4 regions of the Desulforhabdus amnigena genome follow, and region 1 is predicted to be linked to each of the others. Evidence: riboswitches for the same ligand, from Rfam matches in the RefSeq annotation. Region 1 holds a riboswitch; each other region holds the start of a gene.
The links. A riboswitch is a leader RNA that binds a small molecule or an ion and turns the genes downstream of it on or off. The one in region 1 is predicted to bind cobalamin.

Region 2: another riboswitch for cobalamin. It lies ahead of thiC (phosphomethylpyrimidine synthase ThiC); the one in region 1 lies ahead of QMG16_RS10155 (ABC transporter substrate-binding protein).
Region 3: another riboswitch for cobalamin. It lies ahead of QMG16_RS12495 (TonB-dependent receptor plug domain-containing protein); the one in region 1 lies ahead of QMG16_RS10155 (ABC transporter substrate-binding protein).
Region 4: another riboswitch for cobalamin. It lies ahead of QMG16_RS10815 (hypothetical protein); the one in region 1 lies ahead of QMG16_RS10155 (ABC transporter substrate-binding protein).

What each region holds. Positions count from the first base shown of each region.
Region 1 is NZ_BSDR01000001.1:2,373,603-2,378,406, reverse strand. Features, by position in the region: gene QMG16_RS10160 (iron chelate uptake ABC transporter family permease subunit) at 1-998, opposite strand, end outside; gene QMG16_RS10155 (ABC transporter substrate-binding protein) at 998-2,272, opposite strand; cobalamin riboswitch at 2,310-2,482, opposite strand; gene QMG16_RS10150 (sirohydrochlorin cobaltochelatase) at 2,649-3,530, opposite strand; cobalamin riboswitch at 3,670-3,854, opposite strand; gene QMG16_RS10145 (cyclic nucleotide-binding domain-containing protein) at 4,099-4,557, shown strand; gene QMG16_RS10140 (DNA translocase FtsK) at 4,795-4,804, opposite strand, start outside.
Region 2 is NZ_BSDR01000001.1:3,278,909-3,283,712, reverse strand. Features, by position in the region: gene QMG16_RS13995 (flavin reductase family protein) at 1-378, shown strand, start outside; gene QMG16_RS13990 (hypothetical protein) at 576-878, shown strand; gene QMG16_RS13985 (AF1514 family protein) at 983-1,297, shown strand; cobalamin riboswitch at 1,432-1,627, shown strand; gene thiC (phosphomethylpyrimidine synthase ThiC) at 1,782-3,080, shown strand; gene bzaB (B12 lower ligand biosynthesis ThiC-like protein BzaB) at 3,097-4,377, shown strand; gene cobT (nicotinate-nucleotide--dimethylbenzimidazole phosphoribosyltransferase) at 4,614-4,804, shown strand, end outside.
Region 3 is NZ_BSDR01000001.1:2,936,333-2,941,136, forward strand. Features, by position in the region: gene QMG16_RS12490 (substrate-binding domain-containing protein) at 1-382, opposite strand, end outside; gene QMG16_RS12495 (TonB-dependent receptor plug domain-containing protein) at 894-2,978, opposite strand; cobalamin riboswitch at 3,014-3,185, opposite strand; cobalamin riboswitch at 3,394-3,578, opposite strand; gene QMG16_RS12500 (precorrin-3B C(17)-methyltransferase) at 3,667-4,446, opposite strand; gene QMG16_RS12505 (cobalt-precorrin 5A hydrolase) at 4,473-4,804, opposite strand, start outside.
Region 4 is NZ_BSDR01000001.1:2,539,655-2,544,458, reverse strand. Features, by position in the region: gene QMG16_RS10830 (DUF5320 domain-containing protein) at 1-89, shown strand, start outside; gene QMG16_RS10825 (cytochrome c3 family protein) at 700-1,767, shown strand; gene QMG16_RS10820 (MBL fold metallo-hydrolase) at 1,804-2,643, shown strand; cobalamin riboswitch at 2,750-2,934, shown strand; cobalamin riboswitch at 3,180-3,381, shown strand; gene QMG16_RS10815 (hypothetical protein) at 3,412-3,849, shown strand; gene QMG16_RS10810 (hypothetical protein) at 3,843-4,151, shown strand; partial or broken gene QMG16_RS10805 (acyl-CoA mutase large subunit family protein) at 4,186-4,804, shown strand, end outside.

The DNA of each region.
Region 1 (4,804 bases):
AGTACGACCTGAGTGCCGGGCAGCTGAGCGATGAGGTCGGCCAGCAGCGCCAGCGTCGCCCCGAGAAGAATTACGGCGGGTACGAGAACATGGTGGTCCGATGTCTTCAGCAGCAGACGGCACAGGTGAGGGACCGCTATTCCAAGAAAACCGATGGGGCCGCAATAGGCCGTGACGGACCCCGCCAGGAGCGAAGAGCCCAGAATGATCCAGAAGCGCGTGGCGCGGATATTGACCCCCATGCTGCGGGCGTAGCCTTCCCCCAGGAGAAATGCGTTCAGGGGTTTTGCAAGGAACCGGGCCAGTGCGAGACCCATGATCACGGTCGGAGCGAAGACCGTGATCTGTTTCCATGTCACTCCACCGAAGGAGCCGAATGTCCAGACCACGTATCTTTGCATCTGTTGTTCGAGGGAGAACTGCATGAGGATGCTCACCAGAGAGCCGCTGATGTAGCCGAACATGAGTCCGATGATGAGCAGGGTCACGTTACTCTCCACCTGGCGTGCAATCCCCAGAACGATGCTCAGAACCGTAACGGCGCCAAGCGTTGCCGAAAAGATCAGGGAGAAGTTCCCCGAGATCCCGGTTTTTTCCACCAGGATGCTCCAGCCCATCCCCCCGGCGGTCATGATGGTCAAGGCCACGCCGAGACTCGCTCCGGAGCTTATGCCGAGGACAAAAGGGTCTGCCAGTGGATTGCGGAACAGGGTCTGCATTTTCAATCCGGCGATGCCCAACGCCGCTCCCGCAAGAGCGGCAGTGACCGCTCGCGGCAGGCGGAAGAGCAGGACGATGTTTCGCCATCCGGCAGGAGCGTCCTCATGCCCGAGCAGAATGGAAATGACGCTCTTGAAGGGAATCAATACCGAGCCCAGAGAGAGCTCCAGTGTGAAGACGACCGCCAGCGTGGTGATGAGTCCCGCCCAGAGAAGTGTACTGCTCCGGGAGAGGGTTTGTGCTGGGTCGGCATAAAAAAAAGAGGGAATGTTCCGCATCAGTTTTCTTTCTCCGCGTGGAGTGGAAGCTGCCGGTACCAAATGCGCTGGTGGGAAGGCAGTCGATCCGGATGGAAAATGCTGATGAGATCGGCGAGTACGAGGTCCGGCCGGGCCATCCCCGTTTCCCAGAAATCGTTGCCGCCTCCGGGCCCTATTTTGGCGTTGTTGTTGTACACATGGCCCGTGCGAAAGGCCCGGAATGCACCGTAACGCTCGTCGGCTCCCGACAGTTCTTCCAATGAGCTGCAGGCCCCCGGATTCAGCCAGAATGCCGCATCCCTGGCGCGATCGAAGACCGTTTCCATGCCAATGGGCATGACTCCCGTCGACGTGTCGTCGCTCCAGAGGTAGTCCGCCCCCGCATCTGCCATGAATTTTGCGTGGTAGCTTTTGCCTCCGGCGACATACCATAAGTCACGGTAGACCATTCCGTACAATACCGTGGGCCGTTCCGTCACCGTCCCCATCTTTTCCGCCAGATCTTCATAGCGCATTGCTATCTCGTCGAAGAGGCGCTCGGCTTCCGCCTCTTTGTTGAAAAAAGCGGCAATGAACTTTATCCACTCGGTGCGGCCCAGTGGCGTAGATTCCATGTGACAGGCTTCGATGACCGTTCGAAAGCCGGCTTCAATGAGTTTGGGATGTTTGTCAAACTGGGGAATGCCGGTGCCGTGGGTTATAACGATGTCCGGCTGAAGAGCGAAGAGCTGCTCCATGTTCAGTTCTCTGTCCATTCCGTTGCTTCCGCAGCCGATTTCAGTGACCTGCCCCTGCTGGATCATTTCTACCACCTTGGGCGTGGTGACACGTGTACAACCGGAAAATCCCACCAATGCCTGTTCAATCTGAAGCATAGGGAAGAACGGCACGGAGCTTGTGCTCGTAAGAGCTGCCCGCCGCACCGGGACCTCGACGACCACGGCTTCAGGAGGCGCTGTCGGAGGCGTTTGGCCGTGCGGCACGAGGAGGTAGGTGAAAGTCACTTGAGCGTCACGCCAGGGGGAGAGAACCTGAATCTTTTTGTACGTATTGTGGTATTCGATGGTGAAGCCTTTGGCATATCGAATCCGCGCCTTGCCGGGAAAGAGGTCAGCCTGCCCGTGCTCCGTTTGAGCTTCATGCTCCGCAATGGGCGCGGAAGGATGGGGAGGTTGCGGGAGCGTATTTTCGGCCATGAACATCGCCGCACAGGTCGCGATGGAGATGAAAGGAAAAAAAGCCGAAAGGATGCAGAAAACAATACGTGCAAAGGATGAAGGAAAAACGTACATGGATGGGGCTTTCCTTTTCCCCCCTCGGGGATTCGGTGAAAAGTTCCGGCATCGTTCAGGTCTCCTGGCTCACGTTCATCCTAATCACCGCGCCTTCCCATCACGCTTCTGGGCATGACAGTGGCACCATGCGGTTTTCGTCCCGATCACAGTCGCGGGGCGGCGGAAGATTTGCACTTCCTTCCCTTGAAACGATGCAACTTGTTCAATGAGTTTTTGCTGTTAGAGTTTTTAGTACCTCTTACCACGAAGGCACAGAGATCACAGGGGAATTCCATAGGAATTCCAAAATTTTCTCCGTGCCATCCGTGTCTCCGTGGTGAATAACGAGATACCGGAATCCGCCAACTCCCTTGAGCGGATCGCAGCCCTCTTTTCAAAAATGAGCAAAAGCGGCAGCGAGATGATCCAGCCATATCTCGACAATCTCAGGGTATTCGGCCGTGCCCTTCAAAACGGCCTCGCTCGCGATGCCGTTCTTGGTGAGAACCGACTTCCAGCTGTCCGGCTCGTCTCCCGCCATGTCGTTTCGCGCATGATCACCCGCTACGAGCATAAACGGCATGAGATAAACCTTTTTCACTTTTCGTTCAGTGAGTTTCGGCAAAAGGTCATCCAGGGCCGGGTACCCTTCCACAGTGCCTACGAACACGTTGGGATCGAGTTCCTGAAAAATTTGGTTCATTGCCAGGTACAAGGCGTCGGCTGGATGCTTTTCACTGCCGTGGCCCATGAGAAGAACCGCTTCTTCCGGTTTTCTGCTGGCCGGAATATGTTTGATCATGGCTTTTGCCGCTCTTTCCATGTCTTCCTTGGAGGAAAGCAGGGGCCGTGCGATTAGTATTTTCTCAAAACCTCCCGACATCTCCTGGAAGCAATGAGCGTTCTGGTAGAGATCGTGGAACTCGATTCCGGGAATAGTGTGCAAGGAAAGGATGGCGCAATGGGTGTAATTTTCGTTCATGAGCTTTGCCAGAGCCACTTCGGGGGAATCCATGATCTTGCCCTGCTTGGCCAGTTTGGCTCGAATGATACCGGATGTATAAGCCCATCGGATCTCAACACCCGGAAAGCGTTTTCTGGCTTCAGCGTCAATCACGTCAAACGCCTTTTGGGCTTCGGGTACGCTTGTTCCAAAGGCTACCAGCAAAATCGCCTTCTTTTCAGCCCTCTTTTCCCCATGGCCGGCAAAGGCATTGACACTCAAAGTACTCAAGAAAACGAGCAGGCCCATTAGAAACAGCCATTTTTGCAGCATTTCGAAATCCTCCCTTTTGTTTTCGGTTCATTGCAAGCGCGGCAAGGCAAAAAAAAAATCCTTAGAGCTGAATACTCTAAGGATTGCACCCTGGTTCACTTAGTCCTCGATCAGGTCATCGGATATCTCCACGCACCGATTTCCAAAGCAACATCAGGCAGGTCTTCTGACTTGCGGATCATTCTACTCTCCGAACCTTCCCATCCCGCTTTGAACGGACAGTGGCTCCTACGGATTTCGTCCCCGGTAACAGCGGCGGGACCGTTCCCGAATTTCACGGGATTCCCTTTTAAACCAAGCGGCACCTGACATCCATATTGTTTATACGGCATCATCTATACGAGATACTGTCAGATATGTCAACAATCATTCATGTACCTTATGGAAAAGCAGGCAGGACAATACCTCGACAAAGTTCCCTGGTTCATTGTTTCAGCTTCACATGCCATTGCGCGTTCATCTCTAAGCGATTATCGTAAGACAATAGTTAGGAAAGTATTTTAGGGACGACCTTGAATTCCTGAGACAAGACTGAAGTTATTCCACAACTGCAAAGAGGAGACAGGTTATGACGGAGCTTCTGCGAGAAATGTTGGAACACCCCCTCTTTAAAGATCTCAACATTGGAAACATCGAAAAGCTTGCCAATTGTGCTTCTGAAAAAGACTTCGGGGCCGGAAGTGTCATTTTTGAGGAAGGTGGAGAGGCTGACCGGCTTTATCTCATTCGCAGCGGCAAGGTTGCCATTGATCTCCCGCTGCCGAATCGAACCCCATTGACAATCTACACCATCGAAGGGGGGGGAGTTGTCGGCTGGTCATGGCTTTTCCCGCCCTACAAGTGGCACTTCCAGGCCAGAGCTACGGAACCGACACAGACGATCTTGATCGATAGCAAATGCATCATGGATCTCTGTAAGAAGGATCATTCTTTTGGTTATGAAATGATGCAAAGGGTCTCTCACCTGATTCTTGAGCGATTGGAAGGAACCACGCAGCAGTTGGTAAATTCGTTCGATGTCCCCTAGAAATACCTCCCGGATATATCCTGTGGGTACGATCATTTATTTGTCGTGTTGAATCTTTGGGCGGGAACCGAAAAAAGAAATGCCCTTCGGTTCCCGTCTGCATCTGTTCGAGGGTGATCTGAAGGGCCTTTGGTCTTTGAAAATATCCGGCTATTGGCGCCTGACAATCTCTAAATTCTGCGCAGGCGCAAGCTGGGACGTTGGTGAATGGTCCGAGAAAGCATTGGCCATACCGGATTACTCTTGC
Region 2 (4,804 bases), 910 kb from region 1:
AAGCACGTGATTCCTACCGCAAAGCACTATCCACCTGAGACAGACGAATTTGTGGTGGCGGGGCTGACTCCGAAAGCGTCCAAAACGGTGAAACCACCCGGCATCGAAGGCTGCCTCGCATGGATGGAATGCAGTCTGGTTCGGCAGCACATCGAAAAGGAATATGTCCTCATCATCGGCAAGGTGAAGCGGCTCGAAATGCAGGAAGACCTCCTGGATGCAGCGGGTGGCTTCGACCCTCACAAAGCCGATCCTTTGATGGTCCTGCTGAACAATTCGGGAATGCGGTTCGTGACGGTAAAGGACACGGGTTACACCGAACCTTACGGGGCCATGTTCCCGGACGGCAAAGACAGGTTGGCGCACCTCTACAAATAGAGCACCATCGGATGTCAGGGAGAGCCGGCAACTGTCCGGCATCATAAAGAAAAGCTTCGTGGAAGTGAGCGGCTCTCGAAAAACCATCCCATTGCAGTGAGGCCCGCGGAGATGGCATCTTTCCAATCAAATGATTATTATTGTAGTCGAAACCGGAAGGATGGTTTTCAGTGAAATAGAAAGGGGTGATGTTTCTAATGGAAAAGATAAGATGCAAAACAAGCACCCTTGACTATACAACTCTTCGTGAACTTGCACAATCCCGTAACGTAAAATATGTGGAAGCACGGGGATTGGATATGAGGAAAGGGGTGCGCTTTCATAAGGATGGAAGCGACTGGATTGCAGTAGATGCAGGCTTGCCTGTGGAGGAAAAAATCCGGACACTAGGCTATCTGCTGGAAAACGAACCCGCAAGCATGGCAGCAAGGATTGGAATGAAGGGTGATTTCTCTGAAACGAGCTCTTTAACCCCTGTTCTGACCTTATGCTGTTCGTGAGTGTGATTTACACTGCGCATATTGTCATGTTTGCCCTCGTAGTGAGAGAGTAGAAAGATGTGAACAATCTGGATGCTCTCTGGTGTGAAAAGGAGGTGATTTGCGTGGAAAGCTGTGAACTGCCGACAGCAGGAATGTTTGACAAGGCGATTCACCTGCGCATCGAGGAAAAAGACCTCTCTTTTGAACGAGCCCGAGATGCTGCCTACAAGCGTGCTCACACTTACAGTTCCGATCCGATGCTGCTCAGCTGGTTTGACAGAAAAAGCGGGACATACTTTCCGAGCGCCGTTGAATGTTGTGGCAGGGGCGAACCCAGTTGGCTTACCTACGCACACGCCCGAGGTGGAGACCTGGCTATAGACATCAATGATGAAGATTACATTTTTGTCTTCAGGGCTAAGGAAGGTTTGAGTTAATGCATATGGGGTCAGCCCTTGACATAGGACAAAATCAAAAAGAAAAAGTGCTTGTCCAAGAAGGCCTGCCCCCTTTTACCGTGAGAATTCTTTTGACAAAATCTCGCGGTATGAATAAAAAGGGTCGCAAAAAATTGAGATGAGCACTTTCCAGGTGCCCGAAAGGGAGAATAGGGAACCGGGTGAAAATCCCGGGCGGTCCCGCCACTGTAACCGGTAGTCCACCTCATATCCACCGTCGGTCGTCCGTTTTTGGCAAGGCAGGCGGGAAGGGAGGCGCGGGCGTTCTAATCCGGGAGCCAGGAGACCTGCCTGAAAGTGTATGAACACAACCCGTGGGGGTTGGTACAAGGTGTTCATGGATGATGGAAAAGTCCATGCCGTAATCGGCATGGACTTTTTTTTGTTCTGAAAGGCGGCATGGTGCATGCGTAAACCAAGTGCCGGTCCTGATGAATAAAATCAACACCAGGAAAGGGATCTGATGAATCAGTTGAGTGAAGCTCTTAATGGAAAAATCACGCCGGAAATGGAACAGGTGGCGGAAAAAGAGGGAATTTCTCCCGAACGGGTAAGGCAAGGTGTTGCAGAGGGCACGCTGGTCATACCCCGAAACAATCGGCGGAGCGGCATGATCCCCTTGGGGATAGGCGCAGGGCTGAGGACCAAGGTGAGCGCCAGTGTGGGTCTTTACGGATCCGGTGCAAGCGTTGGTGTCGAAGTCGAAAAAATCAGGGCGGCCGTTGACGCCGGTGCGGATTCCATCATGGATTTGAGCGTCAGCGGAGATATCGACGCCATGCGGCGCCAAACCCTCGCGGTCACCCCCACACCCGTGGGAACGCTTCCCCTCTATCAGGCCATCGCGGAAGCGGCGGCAAAACATACGTCCCCGGTGCACATGACGGTTGAGGATCTTTTTGAGGTGATCGAGCGCCAGGCAGCAGATGGGGTCGACTTTCTGGCGCTGCACTGCGGCACGACCATGGACATCGTGCAACGGGCCAAAAACGAAGGCAGGATAGACCCCCTGGTGAGCTACGGCGGTTCCCATCTCATCGGATGGATGATCCACAACCAGCGGGAAAACCCGCTCTATGAGCACTATGACCGTGTCCTGGAAATAGCCCGGAAATACGATGTCACGGTCAGTCTCGCCGACGGCATGAGGCCCGGGTGTGTGGCCGATTCCCTGGACGGCGCTCAGGTGCACGAACTGGTCGTCCTGGGAGAACTCGTGAGGCGGGCGAGGGAAGCGGGAGTCCAGATCATGGTAAAGGGGCCGGGTCATGTTCCCCTGAACCACATCGAGGCGACCATGACGCTTCAGAAAAGCCTCTGCAGGGGAGCGCCCTACTTTGTTTTCGGTCCCTTGGTGACCGATATCGCCGCCGGCTACGATCACATCAACGGCGCCATCGGGGGAGCGATAGCGGCATGGGCGGGAGCCGACATCATCTGCTATGTCACGGCCGCCGAACACATCGGCATTCCCGACGTCGCCCAGGTGCGCGAGGGGGTGATCGCCGCACGCATCGGCGCACATGCCGCGGACCTGGCCAGGGGGCTCGAAGGAGCCGCGCAGTGGGACCTGCGACTCTCCCGGGCCAGGAAGGAGCTGGACTGGGAAGCACAGCTTGCCCTGGCCATAGATCCCGAGCGAGCCAGGGAGCTCAGAAGGCAGAGAAGCGAGGAATCTTCTTCTGCCTGCGCCATGTGCGGAAAGTACTGTGCGATGAAAGTGGTGTCCCGGTATTTAGGGACTTCCGAACGATCTTGCTGAGAGAAAGGATGAATCCATGACTCAGGTGCTGGCGGCCCGTGCGGGCAGAATCACTCCCGAAATGGAAATGGTGGCTCACAGGGAGAATGTGGATATCGAGTTTATACAGGCTGGAGTGGCTTCGGGGAGCATCGTCATTCCCAAAAACATCAGGCGAAAAGCATTCACCTGCTGCGGTATCGGACAGGGTTTGAGGGTTAAAGTGAACACCCTGATCGGTACCTCCAGCGATCGGGACGACATCCGGATGGAAGCCCGCAAGCTTGCCGTCGCGCAGGATGCGGGGGCCGATGCCGTGATGGATTTGAGCACCGGCGGGGATATCGACGGCGTGCGGCGGCAGACGCTGGCGCAGGCAACGGTTGCCGTCGGAAGCGTACCCATCTACCAGTGCGCCATCGAGGCCATCGAAAAGCGGGGAAGCGTGGTGGCCATGACGGCGGACGATATGTTCGCGGCCATCGAGAGGCAGGCGGCGGAAGGTGTGGACTTCATGGCGATCCACTCCGCTTTGAACTTCGAGGTCATCGAGCGCCTCAAGACCACCGGGCGGGTCACGGACGTGGTCAGCCGGGGTGGAGCTTTCCTCACGGGCTGGATGCTGCACAACGATAAGGAAAACCCCTTGTATGAGCAATTTGACCGGTTGCTCGAGATCCTGAAGCGCTACGACGTGACATTGAGCCTGGGAGACGCCATCCGGCCCGGTGCGACGGCGGATTCCCTCGATGGAGCGCAGCTGCAGGGGATGATCATTGGCGGTGAGCTGGTGGCGAGAGCTCATGCGGCCGGAGTCCAGGTCATGGTGGAGGGACCGGGGCATGTCCCCATGCACCATGTCCGGGCAACCATGCTGCTGCAGAAGCGTTTGTGCAACGGCGCACCCTATTTTGTCCTGGGAACACTGGCCACCGATATCGCCCCCGGATACGATCACATCACTTCGGCCATCGGCGGCGCCATAGCCGGTGCGGCCGGTGCCGATTTCATCTGCAATGTCACACCGGCGGAACATCTCGGGCTGCCCACGGAACAGGATGTCAGGGATGGGATCATCGCCGCCCGCATCGCCGCCCACGCGGCGGACCTGGCCAGAGGCAACAGGCAGGCTCTCTCGAAGGACCTGCAGATGGCCCGGGCCCGGGTGGCCCTGAACCTGGACCGGCAAATCGGCCTTTCCATCGATCCCGAAAAGATGAAAGCGAACGGCGCAAACAGGGACGGCGGCCATTGCTGTGCCGTTTGCGGCCCCCAGTGCGCGGCGCAGGTCGCAGCCCGGTATTTCGGCATCGCCTGAACCGGGATTGAATGGGGATGATGAAAATCGGAGGTCTGGCCATCAGACTTTTTTATCCGCAGATTGCGCAGATTTTCGCAGATTAAGAGCCTATCCAAAAACCTACCTCGGCAGCGGACACCCCCCTTTAATTCCCCCCTCAAGGGGGGACCAAGGGGGGTGTCGCAAAGTCCACAGGTGGTTTCTGGATAGGTTCTAAGAAACCAGCTCTATTTCAAGGAATCGGAGGGAATCGAATGGGATCGATACTTCAGACTACTTTGGAGGGAATAAAACCCTTGAGCGCCGACTGGCGTCTAAAGGCCAGGAAACATTTGGATAACCTGGCCATTCCCCAGGGAAGCCTGGGAGATCTTTTGGGTCTGGCGGAACAGCTGGCGGCCGTCAAGGAGAGCCTCCGGCCGTCCGTCACGAGCAAAGCGGTGGT
Region 3 (4,804 bases), 560 kb from region 1:
GCTCCACAACGGTTTCGATGGCGAGGGGAATGCTTCCCGGCGTCTTGTCGTCGCGCCAGAGGTAGTGCGCTCCGGCATCCTCCAGGAACCGGGCGTTGTAGACCAGAATGTACACGAAGGTCTCCCTGGCGTTGCGCCAGGGTGTAAGCACCTCCAGCCGCTTGTAGGTCCCGTGGTATTCGATGGTAAAGCATCGCGCGAAGCGAAGCCGGGCTTTGTGGGGAAAGAGATCGACCGATTCCGCGGCGGGGGCAGATTCCCCCGTTGTGACGGAACCGGGACTGCCCCAAGTGATGGGATGCATGCCCATGCAAAGCAGCCACGCCGCCACGAACAGGATTAACCTCCATCGTTTTTTCAAGGTTATTGCAATCTGTTGCAAGCAGAATCCTTCCCTTCTTTTTCGCTGAGTCGGCGCTTCGAAAAACCGCTAAAGGCTGTCAAACGATCCACCTATTCACCGATTTATCAAAGCATGCCCGGAACGGCGTTCACGATTTTTTCCACCAGGTGCGCCGCCCCTTCGGCTCCAAGGAAAGGTTGGCCGCAAGTGTGGACTTCCCGACGCCTCCTTTGCCGTACACAGCAATCCGTTTCATTTCCTCACCTCCTGAGCCGTTTTCCTATGGGCCTTTCCACAGGCCTCGCAACTCATGGTCCCGTCATAGGCGTACTTCACGAAACCAGTCTCACAATCCCTGCAAGCAACCTTGGTCTTCATGGTTCGGGATTTCTGCATGCCCGCAGGGCCCGACTGGTACTCCGCCCAACGGTCGAAACAAGCAAGGTCGGGGATGTAAACGCCGCAATGTCCGGCCGAATCGCGGCTGCAAGCCGCTCCCACAAGGTCCAGGGGGAATTCGGGAATTCGACCTTTGCCGGCATAGCTCCTCTCAGAAAGCCAGCTTCACGCCCCCGCTGAACGTCCTTCCCGGCATTGCGTAACCGCTCTCCGTATAGTCTTCATCGAAAAGGTTCTGGACGCTGAGGAATGCTGAATACTTCTTGAGAAAGGTATAGGTGAGCGCCGTATCGACGGTGACTGCAGAAGGCTCTTCCCAGCTTACCCTGTTCCAGTTGTTGTCATACAGGGGAACAATCTTCTCATCCTGCCATGCTACCCGCACGGATGTGGTGAGGTCACGGGGCAGCTTCAAGGTGAGAAGGCCGCTGATCTTGTTCCGGGGCATGTAGGTGCTTCGAACCCAGTCTCCGTCATCCTCGACCTTCGAATCGACATAGGTATAAGCGAAGTTCAGTTTCAGCCACTGCCACGGTGTGATGTCGACGTATGTTTCAATGCCCTGGACCCGTGCCTCGTCGGCGTTCACATACTTCATAGTGAAGCCGTCATATTGGATCAGGCTATCGAAATCCGTATGAAACCAGGTCAGTCCCGCCGTAACCTTCTTGTCGAGCAGCGTCTGCTCTATGCCGACCTCATAGCCGACGCTCTCCTCAGGCGTCAAGTCGGGGTTCCCGATCGTGTAGAGGTAACCGTTCCAGACATACCCCCCATAGACTTCGTAAAGGGACGGCGTGCGGTATCCGGAGCCCACATGAGCGTGGACCTTGGTGCCGAACTGTTTAAAGAGGTAGGCTGCGGAAGCTTCCCCAACGAGCTTGGAATCAAACTCCTCGGGGTAATTGAAGCGGCCTCCGAAATTGAGGAAGAGAGACTCATCCAAAAACTTGAGGCTCGCCTGGGTGAACAGGTCCCAGTTGTACCAGTCTTCTTTGTAATACACGGGGCTGTAGTCATCGTTGCTGGGATTGTTGGGTTCACGACCGTCGTAATCGGCCTGCTTGAAATCGAGACCACTGATAAGGGTGAGCCAATCGGTGACCTGGATGTTTTGCTGTGTTTCGATGTATCCCGTGGAGCCGTCGTAGTTGGAATGGTTTCCGTTCACAGTCGGCGTCCAAAAGTAATGGCGCTCGGTTTCCGCGTAGGAGCCTTTTATGGAATAGTTCCAACAGCTAGAAACGGCATGGTTCATTGTGAGGCCGTACAGAGCTGAGAGGCCTTCCCGGTGTTGATCGGGATCGGCGGTTTGTGTCACGAGCTTGCCGTTGGCATCCAGACTGGGAGTGGTTTCCGTCAAGGCGAGGTCGGAATCGAAGTAGAGGGAGGTGAATTCGAGGGTGATGTCCGGAGTGATGCGGAATCCAGCCCCGCCGGAGAAGCCGAGGTTGTCGTACCAGAAGCCGTATTTTCCACCGAATTTCTCACCGTCCGATGTGACATAGATCGGGTTAAAATCAATATAAAACGAGCCCTGTCCATGGTAGAATCGCCCATTCTCAATAAATGTGCCATACTCCCCGAATTCGCTGCGGACTTCCGCTCCGGTGCCGCGCTTCCATTTGTCGGAAATGATGTCGATGACGCCGCCCATGGCTTGCGATCCGTACAGGGTGCTCTGTGTGCCCTTGAGGATTTCGATCCGCTGCATATTGCTTGGCGAATACAAATCCTCAAGGAAGTAGGTAAACGCACCCTGGGGGTCTGCCTCGTCCTTGAGGGGGAATCCATTGTACTGAAACTGGATGTATTGGCTCGGCACGCCCCGGATGTTCAGATGGGCCCACTGTCCCGTTCCGCCAAGGCGCCGGAGATAAACGCCCGGCTCGTAGTCAAGGAGACCAGGAATAAAATAATCCTCCTGCGCGTCTCTTTCTTCGCTGGTCACAACGCTCACGCTTTTCGTCACTTGCGAGAGCGGCGTTTCGACTCTTGTCGCCGTAACGACCACAGGCTCCAGGTTGGCGGTTCCTGTAGCTACGACGCTGGCTTCCTCCTTTCGGGAAGTGTCGTCGGCCTCTTGCGCTTCTTTCCCTTCGGTCGTTTCCTGTTTGGTTTCTTCCTGTTTGGTTTCTTCTTGAGATTGGGAGGGCAAGGGATTGTGCGCCAAAACAGCAAAAAGAACGACCAGTGCAAGGATGAGCTTCGATGTCCTCAGTAGTGAAAAACGCATTGAGACAACCTCCTTTCCCCCCTCGGGGAATGTTGAAAGGTTTATGCATCCACTCAGGTCTCCTGGCTCACGTTCATCCTATTCGCCGCGCCTTCCCATCACGCCTTGGGCGTGACAGTGACATCCTTGCGGCTTTCGTCCCGATCACAGTCGCGGGGCGGCGGAAGATTCCCACTTCCTTCCCTTAAGCCGATGCATTTTACTGTAGTGTGGCTATACGGTTCTATCGTTGATGCCTATTCCTCAAGGTCTTTCAAAAGCACTCCTTCGCGTCCCGGTGCCTGTTCACCCAGTCACCGATTCATCTCCGAAATGGAATTCAGCCAAAAAAAAATCCTTAGAGCTTTTGGCCCTAAGGATTGCACCCTGGTTCTCTTGGTCCTTTAGCGGTCCATCCGGTATTACCACGTACCGATCGACCCTACATCATCAGGCAGGTATTCTGACTTACGGATCAATCTACTCTCTGTGCCTTCCCATTTCGCTTGCGCAAAACAGTGGCTCTATCGGATTTCGTCCCCGTTTACAGCGGCGGGACCGTTCCCGGATTTCACGGGATTCCCTATTAAACCTTGCGGTACCTGATGATTCACTTATTTTCACGTAGCCGGTACCTCTATAACAGCCGAAAACTTTTGTCAATATTCAAATAAACACCTCTCTAAAATCAGCGCATTCTTATCTTGCGTCATTCCGAAAGGTTATATTTGTCCAAGTATCCCCTGGGAGTCACCATCCAGCCGTTCCAGACGTAGGTTTTGCTGTTTCCCACGATGAGAATGGATTGCATGTCCACTTCCTCGAAGGGAATCTCGGCAAGAGTCGTGATGCACTTCCACTGCCCGCCGCGCATGGCCTTTCGAATGATGGCCACGGGGGTTTCGGGGGCCTTTTCGCGGAGGATCACTTTCTGGGCTTTTTCCAGCAGATCGGGGCGCGTTTTGCTCCTGGGATTGTAAATGGCCATGACGAAATCCGCGGATGCGGCCGCCTGCAAGCGTTTTTCGATCAGTTCCCAAGGGGTGAGATGGTCGCTCAGGCTGACCACCGCAAAATCGTGCATGAGAGGGGCTCCAAGGATGGAAGCCGCCGCATTGAAGGCGGCCACCCCCGGAATCACTTCCACAAAAAGATCCGGAGGAACCTCCCCCTTCTCATCCCGAAGGTCCGCCGGCTCTGTTGAAGGGGTGCGGTGGGGAGGACTCGAAACGCGCAGGCTCCGTTCACGGCAAATGTCGAAGACCAAACCCGCCATCCCATAAATCCCGGCATCACCACTCGATACCAACACCACGCGGTGTCCCTCGAGGGCACGATCAATGGCGAGCCCGCAGCGGTCCACTTCCTTTCGCATTCCGCTGGAAAGGACTTCTTTGCCTTCCAGCAATTCTTCGATCAAGCCCAGATAAGTTTTATAGCCGAGTACCACTTCCGCCGAAAGGAGGGCATCCAGAGCTTCGGGCACCATATAGGAACGGTAGCCGGGCCCGAGGCTTACAATGGATAGCCGACCCGTGCTATGGCGAGAGTTACATTGAACGTTTTCTGCTTGGGAACAATGAGGGTTTGGCTCCCGGCGCTCAGAAGAGCTGTCGCTTCGCATACGCTTTGAACTCCTATGTGCTTGGCCACCTGAGTGGATGGATTGGGCACGGTTATGTTTTCGATCTCTTTGCGGGAATAAAAATGAACAGGCCTCTGAAGCATTGCCGCCGTTTCGATGATCCCCGCCTCATCGGATTTGAGATCGACGCTCACAAGATTTCTAATGGAGAGTGGGGAGAGCTTTTCACGGGCGAAGACCCTTTGCAACCATTCCATGATTT
Region 4 (4,804 bases), 170 kb from region 1:
ACATTCAGCGTCGCATCGAAGTCCTGGAGGATGTCAGACGAAGAATGTGTGATCTACAGCCCCCTACTGACGCTTTTCAACCTCCATGACCGGAACAGTCACAAGGAAAAATGAAAAAAGGGCAAAGATATGCAAGGTGATAGGGAAAGCGGGAAATGCTCTTGAAAAGCGATGTCAGCATGAGCCATGAGCTATGAACCATGAGCCTTTTTTCATATAAACCGCAGAGACATGGAGAACACTAAGTTTTCATTTGAAAGTCTTTCTCTGAGCCCTCTGTGTCTCCGTGGTTCCGATGAAATCTAGCAATGCCAAGTTAAGAGCCTATCCGGAAGCCACTCATGGACCTTGGCCCCCTCGTAGTCCTCTGACAAGGGCAGTTTTTTGCCCTTCCCGCTAAAGCGGCTATTCAAGCCACTTTTATTTTAATTCCTGCTTTGGTATAACATATTGAATTTGCTGTATTTTAGAAAAAATGCCCTTATTGGCTTTAGTCCACCCCCTCGAAGAGGGAATTGAAGGGGAGGGGCCGCTCTGGAGGATAGGTTTTCGGATGGGCACCAAAATAGGCGGATACTTTCTGCTCTCTTTTGTCTCTTTGAAGCGAAGGTTTGGGCTCTCTCATGGTTCTGGCGGGAGCTGTTTGTTCAATGTCGAAAAACCGGTTTCACCGAAAACGGAATGATGAAAGAAGGAACAATGAAAAAAAAATTGCTTGCCGGTCTCATTTTTGGAAGCATGATTGCTATGGTTGCCCTGGGGCTGGCAGTCATTGGCTCTGCTCAGGGAACGAAAAAGGAGGATTGTTTTTATTCTTCCAGTCTGCACGCCACAGCGAGAGGAATGGCCTATTGGTATGACAAGGCAAATGGCGGCCTTGAAACCATTACGGGTATTCCCTACGCGGAAGCTGGATGCAATAAGTGCCATGTCGCTTCATGCGATGCCTGCCATAAGGTGGAGGTGAAGGGAAAACCCACCTATTCTGTCGCTACAGCAAAAGATCAGGAGAAGTGTCTGGGCTGCCACGCTCGCGAGGCACATATGATCATGAGGATCGATAAGGAATCGAACACTCCTGATGTTCACGTTGCAAACGGGATGGGCTGTATGGATTGCCACACCGCACGTGAAATCCATGGCGATGGGATGGAGTATAAGTCAATGAAAGAGCCGGGAGCAATGGACGTGACGTGTGAGCAGTGCCACGAATCGGGGCCGGAAAGCATCTCGCACACTGTTCATGGAAACAGGCTGGACTGTAAAGCCTGCCATGTGCGTCATGTTGTGAGCTGCAACAGTTGCCACTTCGAGACCATGATGAAAGAAAACAAAAGGGTAGCTCTTCCCGTATCCGGCTGGAAATTTCTGATGAACTACAATGGAAAGGTGACGTCGGCGAATATGCAATCTTTCGTAGCCCCGGGAAATAAAACTTTCCTCATATTTGCGCCTCAATTCAGTCATTCGGTGATGAAAGAGGGGACCAAATGTGAAGAATGTCATGCAACAGAAATTGTCCAGAAAACATTGAAGGGGGGTATCGATCTTTCCTGGCTTGAAGGAGGAAAAGAACTCAATCTGAAAGGGGTGATTCCTGTCGTAAAAGGAGTGCAGTACCGTTGTGTATATCAAAATTATGAAAACGGAACATGGACGCCGATTTCCAATCCAGCCGATCCGAAGATACAGTATGTCGGATTTGGTTCTCCTTTGACGGAAGAACAGTTAAAGAAAATGGGAAAGCCGCAAAAGAGCGAAAAATAGAGTTGCGATGGCTTCCTACATGGACGGGGAGAGTCGATGAGTTTGCCTCGGGTTAAGATTACAATTTTGGTGGACAACAAGTCTGCCGATGGACTGCTTGCCGAACATGGTCTGTCCTTCTGGATAGAGGTTGACGGCAAAAGAATTCTTTTTGATACAGGCCAGAAAGATGCTCTGGCAGTGAACTCCAGGATGCTTGGCGTGGACTTGAGCCGGACCGATCTCGTGGTTTTGAGCCATGGACACTATGATCATACCGGTGCCATCCCCTACGTACTTGGATGTGCTCCTTGCGCTCATGTATATTTGCATTCGGCGGCGTTCCTGCCACGCTACAGTGTTCGGGATAAAGTTGCAAAGCCCATACAGATGCCAGCCGATTCCATGAGCGCTGTAATGAATTTGGCCGATGAGAAGATTCATTATATCGCACAACCTGTATTTCCCCTCGAACGGGTTGGAATCACCGGCCCCATTCCAAGAGAGACTGATTTCGAAGATACGGGCGGCCCTTTCTTTCTCGACCCGATCGGATTGCGTCCGGATCCCATCGAGGACGATCTTGCCCTTTGGATCCAAACAGAGGAAGGTCTCGTCATTTGTGTCGGATGCTGCCATGGAGGTTTGGTGAATACGGTGCGTCGCATTGCAGATATAACGGGTGAGCGGCGTATTCGTGTGTTAATGGGAGGGTTTCATCTATCGAATGCGGATATGGACAGATTGAAACGAACGGCCGCAGCATTGAGGGAATACGATATTGCTGCGCTCATTCCCTGCCATTGCACCGGCGATGGGGCCGTCGAATACTTCAAAAAGCATTTGGATTGCCCTGTGCAAGCCGGACATGGAGGTTTCTCGCTGAATGTTCCATGAGGGATTGGGCCCATCGGCGCCGGATCTCCATGCGGCCAACGACTGCCTTCATGGCCCGTTTTATTTCTTGACAGGGTGTGAAAGACCGTGCTACTTGTTCTGCCACAATCGAATATCGCTGTCAGGTGCATTGCCGCTTAAAAGGGAATCCCGTGAAAATCGGGAACGGTCCCGCCGCTGTAAACGGAGACGAAATCCGCACATGCCACTGTTTCACGCCGCTGAGACGGGAAGGCTCGGAGAGTAGGACGATCCGGGAGTCAGAAGACCTGCCTGATGCATGAAGAGTCGTCCGTACGTGGATATATGTGGTGGCTCACTGAAGGACCAAGTAAATCAGGGTGCAATCCTCAGAGCGTTTTTTGCTCTGGGGATTTTTTTTTGGCTGAAGCTGAGCACCTTTCGTCTCGCTCACGAAAGGCTTTGGCCCCTCCTCAACACACTTTCATCTCTTGACCATCCGGAGGCTCTGCCGGGGGCTTCCGGATGCCCGGACATCAACAGCCTGGAGGTGCAGCATGTAACGAGGCATGATCCTTTAGTTTTTCCAATCACTTCATTGCCAAACCGATATTGAATCTGTCAGCACCAGGGAAGGGAGTGAGAATCTCCCGCCGCCCCGCGACTGTGACCGGGACGAAAGCCGCATGTTAGCCACTGTTCTCGGATGGAGAATGGGAAGGCGCGGCCGGTAGGGCGAACGGCAGCCAGGAGGCCTGAGCGACGGAAAAACCTGATTTGTTGTCCCCGAGGGGGGAAGGAGGTTTTATGTGCCGGTGTACCTCGCTTCGGTTCAAGTCGTGCTGCGTTCTTGCGGTCCTTTCTGTTTCCTGCCTTTATATCGCAGATATTTCAACAGGTAATCGTCCTGAAGGAAGCACCGGTGGGGTCTCGATGTCTGCCATTTATGCCGGAGTCCATTCCGATAGTGCTTGCTTATGGGCTCACGCTTCCCCACTGGATTCCGGTGCTTATGATAAGTCCTCCCGATGCGTCCCGGAAGCAATGCCGGTCACTGGAAATTCTTTCTCCACGCCTGCCAGAGATCCATCCGTGTACGTGGATGCCGTTTCGCCCCTTGAAATCGGGAGATCCAGGGCCCTGTACCTTTTGGACCTTCTGGAAGAAAAGCTTCCAGCCAACTTCCGCAATGGTCCGAATTTGCTCTTCCATCAAAAACCCATGAACAAGGAGCTCACATGTTAAACCTTCTTTCCAACACCGAAAGTTACATGTCTTTCTACCACACAGTCCTCTCCCTCAATGGAGAGAACATGCATCTGGGGCGGGCAAGCCATGTTCAGGTCTTTCGATTGCCCGATGATTGGGCTCACCCAGGTATCACCCATTCCGTCCGCTTTTACGACGGCCGCTACTACAGAGAATTGCTGGGAGCCGCCTCCATCGAGCTCGAAAGCGACACGGTGGTTCTCGACATGGGCCAGGGGAAGGTCTACCGCTTCGTCAAGCAGGCCGCCCGGCGCGACGTAAATAAAACACAAGCATAGCGCATCATTTTCTCAAACTAAGGACGAACAAATCATGGCAGACGAATTCAATGCGAACGCTCATCAGACCTGCGGATGCGACAGCCCCAGGCTCTTCCCTGAATTCGAGCCGGCCACTTACGAAACCTGGTATCAGGAAGCGGTGGCCAGTCTCAAAGGGGCGCCCTTCGAAAAGAAGGTGATCACCAAAACCTATGAAGAAATAGACCTGCAGCCCATGTATTGGGCCAAGGACGTGGAGGACCTTCCCCACATGGGGGCTCTTCCCAGCTATCCGGCATATGCCCGGGGGACGGAGCCCGGAGGCTATGTATTGAAGCCCTGGGACATTTGCCAGGAAATCGATTGCAGCACACCCCAGGAATTCAATGAAGTGGCCAGGCATGACCTGGCTCGGGGGCAAAATGCTCTCAAGCTCGTGCTTGACCGGTCGTCCCGCAGGGGGCTTGACCCCGATGTCCACAGCAACAATGACTGGGTGGGAAAAAACGGCCTTTCTCTCGCCACGGTGGATGAACTCGGTACCGCCCTGCGAGGCATCGACCTGCGCACGACACCCCTCATGATCCATGCCGGGGCGGTCGCTCTGCCCATGGTGGTGCTTCTTGCCGCCTACCTTCGCCATCAGGGAGATTCTCTGGCTGACATTCGAT